Regions from separate parts of the Alteromonas sp. CI.11.F.A3 genome, predicted to be linked through region 2. Evidence: predicted binding sites of a transcription regulator. Region 2 holds the regulator's gene; each other region holds the start of a gene.
The links. The regulator FliA, encoded in region 2, starts transcription of late flagellar genes. The targets are predictions, from matches to a motif close to CTAAAGNTNNNNNNNNNNNNGCCGATA.

Region 1: R1T43_RS15015 (flagellar protein MotY) is a predicted target of FliA. The motif match lies at 1,131-1,157, and genes of this name have one in related genera.
Region 3: R1T43_RS17750 (DUF3530 family protein) is a predicted target of FliA. The motif match lies at 1,435-1,461, and genes of this name have one in related genera.

The regions. Positions count from the first base shown of each region.
Region 1 covers NZ_CP136708.1:3,477,321-3,479,594, forward strand. Annotated here, with positions in the region: gene glpQ (glycerophosphodiester phosphodiesterase) at 1-124, shown strand, start outside; gene R1T43_RS15015 (flagellar protein MotY) at 209-1,015, opposite strand; gene rnt (ribonuclease T) at 1,333-1,989, shown strand; gene R1T43_RS15025 (peroxiredoxin C) at 2,165-2,274, opposite strand, start outside.
Region 2 covers NZ_CP136708.1:3,611,107-3,613,380, reverse strand. Annotated here, with positions in the region: gene R1T43_RS15605 (MinD/ParA family protein) at 1-726, shown strand, start outside; gene R1T43_RS15600 (RNA polymerase sigma factor FliA) at 723-1,454, shown strand; gene cheY (chemotaxis response regulator CheY) at 1,491-1,874, shown strand; gene R1T43_RS15590 (protein phosphatase CheZ) at 1,909-2,274, shown strand, end outside.
Region 3 covers NZ_CP136708.1:4,137,552-4,139,825, reverse strand. Annotated here, with positions in the region: gene R1T43_RS17755 (hypothetical protein) at 95-418, opposite strand; gene R1T43_RS17750 (DUF3530 family protein) at 555-1,403, opposite strand; gene R1T43_RS17745 (pseudouridine synthase) at 1,571-2,274, opposite strand, start outside.

The sequences.
Region 1 (2,274 bases), 130 kb from region 2:
CCTTCCGCCAGGCATGACAGCAGAACAGCTTCTTACTACCCTTAAACACGTGGTGAACGTAGACGGCGTATTTACCGACCATGTGCCGCCGGTAAAAGCCTGGCTTGAGGCTCAAGGCGAATAGCAACAACAAGTAGATTATTCACTTCACAAAAAAAGCGGCTATTAAGCCGCTTTTTTATAGATTTCATTTAGGTTTTATATAACCCTAAGATTTAGATAAACGCACGACTACCCGCCTATTTTGTGCTCGTGATTCTCGGGTATCGTTATTTGCGATATGACGCTTCTCGCCGTGTCCCGTCAGTTGAATTCTGTCATCGGGCACGCCAATGGTCGTTAAGTAGCTTTTTACTTCATTGGCTCGGCGTATAGATAATTGTTCGTTGTTCCATCGCCCGCCATAACTATCGGTATAGCCATCAAGCAAGACTAACTCTAAATCGCTATCTTCTTTTAGGTATTCCCCAATCATTGTTAGGCGCTTTTGAGAATACTTTGTCAGTTCGGTACTGTTTTTCTGATACGACAACACCGTATAGGCAATATCGTCGAAGTTGTAAGGCAATAAGTTAGACACACACTTAACGAAGTCTCTATACACCATCGAAAAATTACTGGCGTTTAATGCAACACTCACTTTATCGTATTCGTTGTACCAGTCTTGATAATAAATGGTGGGCCAGAAACCTTTTTCGAGTTCACTTAGCATAGTCCATGCAGCGTCTTGTGGAAGGTCGCCATTATATTGCGTGCGCAATGTCATATCGGCGATGGTTTTAGGCGCAACACCTGGCATCCACTTTGGCGGTACAGAATAAACAGCAGCTACATCGAAGCGGTTAGGCAATAAATGCATATCTAGCTCAAATTCCATATTAAGCCGTTTAGAAGCCACGCTTGTAAACATGGCATCGCCGTAGCCGGGTAAAGGATGGTTCAATGTACATTGCAAACGCGATGCATCAACCACTTCCCAGTTTGACGTTTCTACCGTAGCAGAATACTGACGCATAGCACCGCTTGCGACCGTAGTAAAAAACAACGGAATAAGTAAACCGAATTTACGCTTCACAACTATACCCACTCAACTGATAAACCATACCTAACAAAAAGGCGCTTACAGAATATATCGTCCTTAGTGTAGAAAAGTTTAGCCTTCTATACCATTAATACCATCAATTATGCCCCTCATTTCAGGTTTCTTACGCCCCACATTGAAATTCAGGCTGGATACCGTGGGTTATCCTTGCCATAATCCCAGCACTTTTTGTAGCATTTTTATGTTGATACAGCTTTGTTACGTAACCAAAGAACCTGCTAAGAGAAACTATGTCTGAGTTGCACCACTCCCTTCCTCATCGTTTTAGGGGCTACTTCCCTGTTGTTATCGACGTTGAAACCGCCGGTTTTAACGCTGGGACCGATGCCTTACTTGAAATTGCTGCCGTAACGGTAAAAATGGAAGAAGATGGCCTGATTTATCCCGACCAAACTTTTCATTACCATGTAGACCCTTTTGAAGGCGCGAACTTAGAACCTGCAGCGCTAGAGTTTAACGGTATCGACCCTCACTGTGCCCTGCGCGGTGCCATTGAAGAAAGTGAAGCAATGAAGTCGTTGTGCAAAGGTATTCGTAAAGCGCAAAAAGATGCGGATTGCCAGCGCTCGGTGATTGTGGCGCATAATGCCACTTTCGATCAAAGCTTCGTGAACGCAGCCATAGCTCGCTGCAACATTAAGCGCACGCCTTTCCATCCGTTTGTATCATTTGATACCACCAGCCTTGCCGGTTTAACGTTAGGCCAAACTGTTTTGGTTAAAGCCTGCAGAGCGGCAGGCATTGAGTTCGATCAAAAAGAAGCCCACAGCGCATTATACGATGCGCAAAAAACCACGGAGCTTTTTTGCTTTATGGTAAATCGCTATAAAGCACTGGGCGGCTGGCCCTTAGCAGGTGAACCTATCTGCCCTGATGAGCCTTGCTGATATGCAACGCCTGAAATGCTGCCTTAGCGGCAAGCGCTTCAAATTAAAATCTATTCAATAGAAAAAAACAGCGCCGAATGGCGCTGTTTTAGTATTGGATAAACGGATTTGCATAAAGCCTGTTTAACAAGCCGAAATGCCTATTTTAAAGGCTTTTGTAGATACTTTCGGCCTATTATAACTTGTCAGCTTCTGCTGCAAGGTACTTAGCCACGCCTTCTGGTGAAGCATCCATACCCGCTTTCCCTTGTGTCCAACCCGCTGGGCAAACTTCGCCATGGTCTT
Region 2 (2,274 bases):
AAGCGGGTAATGGTATTGGATGCAGACTTAGGTCTGGCCAATGTGGATGTAATGCTAGGATTGCGCGTAGAGAAAAACCTCTCTCACGTATTATCTGGTGAGTGTACCTTGGACGATGTACTCGTTACGGGCCCTCACGGTATAAAAATAGCACCAGCCACATCAGGCTCTCAATCAATGGCAGAGCTATCACCAACGCAGCATGCAGGGCTCATTAGAGCTTTTAGCGAATTGCGCTCGCCCATTGATGTACTTATTGTGGATACCGCAGCAGGTATTTCCGATATGGTGCTAAGTTTCTCCAAAGCCTCTCAAGATATTATGGTGGTAGTGTGCGATGAGCCCACTTCACTCACTGATGCCTATGCGTTAATTAAAATTCTTAACCGAGAGCACGGTGTTTTTCGCTTCAAAGTGGTCGCCAACATGGTCCGCGATGTTAGAGAAGGTCAGGAGCTTTTCAGTAAATTATCTAAAGTAACAGGGCGATTCTTAGATGTTGCGCTAGAATTGGTAGCAACAGTTCCTTTTGACGAGAACATACGCAAAGCAGTACGTAAACAAACGTCAATTGTAGATGCTTACCCAAGTTCGCCGGCAGCCTTGGCAATTAGCCAGCTAGCAGCCAAAGCAGCATCATGGCCTATTCCTGCGCAACCAGGTGGTCATTTAGAATTTTTTATTGAACAACTAGTAGCAGATAAAGCAGTAGGAAGTCAGCGTTGAATAGCAAAGCAGCCGCTTATCAACAGCAAACGGACAAGTCACAATTAGTTGAGCGTCACGCTTCGCTGGTGAAGCGAATAGCACACCACTTAATGGCGAGATTACCAGCCAGTGTTCTTGTCGATGATTTAATCCAGTCAGGTATGATTGGACTGCTAGAAGCTGCACGAAATTTTGACGGTTCCAAAGGTGCAAGTTTCGAAACCTTTGCAGGTATTCGTATTCGCGGCGCCATGCTTGATGAAATAAGAAAAGGTGATTGGACGCCTCGCTCTGTTCATAAAAACGGAAGAGCAATCACCGAAGCAATCTCTCAAGTTGAAGGTGAAACAGGCCGAGACGCGCGAGATGTTGATATTGCAGCTAAAATGAATGTCAGTATGCAAGATTATCATCAAATGCTTAACGAAGTGAATGCTGGGAAATTGGTGGGTATTGAGGACCTAGGTGTTTCTGAAGATGTTATTTCTACAGAAAAAAACCGAGGCAGCGACGCACCGTTAGAAGATTTGATGCAAGGGGCTTTCCAAAAAGCGCTAGCACATGCTATTACTACATTACCCGAACGGGAAGCGATTGTACTTTCTTTATACTATGATGAAGAACTGAACCTTAGAGAAATAGGGGAAGTTCTTGATGTTAGTGAATCGCGAGTGAGTCAGATTCATAGTCAGGCCATGTTAAAACTCAAATCACGAATGAAATCGTGGCAAGTTGACGAAGAATAGAAATTAATAACAATTAACCCCTCATTGGAGGCTATTTTGGATAAAAGTATGAAAATTCTCGTGGTTGACGATTTTTCTACCATGAGACGTATCATAAAGAACCTGCTAAAAGATTTGGGTTTTGCCAATATCCAGGAAGCGGACGACGGTAACACCGCGCTGCCTATGCTACAACAAGGTGATTTTGACTTTGTTGTAACAGATTGGAATATGCCAGGTATGCAAGGTATCGACTTATTACGCGCTATACGTGCCGACGATAAGTTGAAGCACCTACCGGTTCTTATGGTGACAGCAGAAGCGAAGAAAGAACAAATCGTTGCCGCAGCGCAAGCTGGTGTAAACGGTTATGTTGTAAAACCTTTCACTGCCGCTACGTTGAAAGAGAAATTAGACAAAATCTTCGAACGTTTAGGTTGATCCAGACGCTCACCAGAGAAATGAGGTTTACTGGATGTCGACAAATGAAAGTGTCTCTATAACGCTCGAAGAAGCCAAAAAATTGGTAGCGTATCTTGAAGAGGGCGATAACGCATCAGCGAACGCCGTCTTAGAAGCCGTTTCGATGAAAGAGTCCATTGAGCTCTTTGCTGAAGTTGGTAAATTAACGCGTCAACTTCATGATTCGTTAAATAATTTCCAAATCGATGAACGTATTAAAAATTTAACCGTTGATGACATTCCTGATGCGCAGACGCGACTGATGTACGTTATCGAAGAGACGGAAAAAGCGGCCAATACCACTATGGATGCTGTTGAAGAGTGCATGCCAATTGCGGAAGTGCTTTCTACACGCATCGAAAAAATTATGCCGGAATGG
Region 3 (2,274 bases), 530 kb from region 2:
TCCATTCGTATTGAGCCATGATCACGCTTCAGTTTCAATGAAAACGAACGATAAAGGGTTGAATCACTAATAAATTGATAAATAAAGAAAGTTGCTAGGGGCGTATACCAACACAATCGATGGGGCAGTGCCCTTTGCCTTCTAAAAACAATACACAGTTCATTAACTCATCGACAAGATATTTATCTGAACGTAACTTATCTTCTTGCCAAAAATGGACTTGATGGAGCAAATGCCAAAAGACCCGTTCCTTATAGGTGTAAGGTTGGGTAAATGTGTACTCTATCTGGCCCCACTCTTCCATACTATCCCAAAAGAATAGCTCAATCTCCTCGACTGGAAGCTCTCCTTGCCAAAATGACCTCAGATAAAAACACAGCTGCTTGGCCTTTTTGTTTACGAATGTTTGAACAGTCATAGACACACAGCCGCCGTTATTAAAGATTAAAAAGAATTATAGTTCAGAACACCCAGTGATACCTTGTAAAACCCAAGGCAAATGAGATAGGTTACTGTTTTAAACTGTAAATTAGACTAATTGGTTTAGATTCTAATTACCAGCCTAAATGTTGAGCCCATCCAAGAACGCTGCCAGCAATTAGCTGAATTTTAGCGCTATTCTCATTGTCCATTAGACCAAAGGTTGAATTTTGCGTGAATAGAGACTGTTGTCTGTAGTGAAGCTTAAGGGAAGTGGTGGCAAGTTGCTTTCGTTTTGCTTGCGTTTGCAACGCCCATGGATTGGTGCCGTTAATCGATAAGTCTAACACCGGAAATTCAGTGCCTGCAATAAATTCTGGTACAGCGCGGTTTATGTCGTCATTCGGCCAAAAGGGGGTGATGGCGACTAAAGTGTCTGGTGAGGGAATAATGCCTTTAGAACCTAAATCCAGCAATTGTGCAGCCTGCATTCCATAGGCAATGTTCATTCTAAACCCTTGATGACTTTCAAGGTGAGTATTAAGCGCATTGATTAAGATGGTTAGATGCTGGCTGGACGATACGTAATTTTGTCGTTGAAGCCGACTGTCAGCTTTCGGGTGAATAGCCTCATCGACGGGTAGGTCAGGGTCTTCCTCTAGCGTCAATGAAACTGGGCTAACCACCACATGCCAACCTTTTTCATTGAGTAAGCTGGCTAATTGACGTGCATCCCCAATGGAGAGTCCGGTGGGCGAGGCATCAGCTAAAATAATGGCCGCACCGCGAGAGATAGGCAATGCTGAAGAGCTCTCAAAAATAGGCACGCGGATTTCCCCAGCCATTACATAGGTAATGTCGTCGGGTAAAAAAGCGTGGGTGATATCCTCATACAAGCTTTGGGCTTGCGCACCAGGCACAAAATATCCCATCGAAAACATAAAGCTGCAACCCACCACGAGAAAACGAAATAAATGTAACATGGCGTACCAATAAAGCATTCAACACTTTAATTATCGGCTAAACCTTTGAAAACTTCAGTTCGAACCAAGAGTATTTTTTAGCGCTGGGTTAATTAACCGCTTTAATGAAAGCAGGTGAAACAGATAGGTAAGAAGTGCCACAAAGTCTCAATCTATAGCCCAGAATTTCAATCGATAGATAGTGGGGCGGGGGAGTAGTGTGTATAACCAGTAAACGGAATAGGCGTTTGGAACGTTAGCCAATCTTCAGACGAAGGATGCGCAAAGCTCAAGCTTTCTGCATGCAGCTGTAAACGTTCGGCCATACCTAGGGCTTGTGGATGCGCATAAAGCCTATCACCTAAGATAGGGTAACCTAACTCAAGCATGTGCACACGGAGTTGGTGGGAGCGCCCTGTAACCGGGTACAAGGCCACTAACGTTTCGCTTTGCTCACTCGTAGTGCTAAAGCCGGGGCTTATATCAGGGGGAGTATTAGCGCTAGTGGCTGAATTAATGGTGATACGCGATGCTCTTGGCGTTACGTCTACCACTTCATAGTGGGTTAGGGCTTTTTTGCCTCGCTCATAATCAACCATTTGCTTTGGGCGATTAGGCCAATCACAAATAAGGGGTAAGTTCACTTCCCCCTTGTTACTTTTCACGTGGCCGAAAACACGAGCAAAATAGCGCTTCTTGGTTTTGCGTAGTTCAAATTGCTTTGAAATATGCCGATGGCTTTCTTTATTGAGCGCCATCACCATAATGCCCGATGTCGCCATATCTAGCCTGTGCACCACAGTGGCAGTGGGGAACACGGTATTTACTCTGCTAATAAGCGAGTCTTTATGTTCTTGTGCCTTACCTGGCACACTTAACAGGCCGCTGGGCT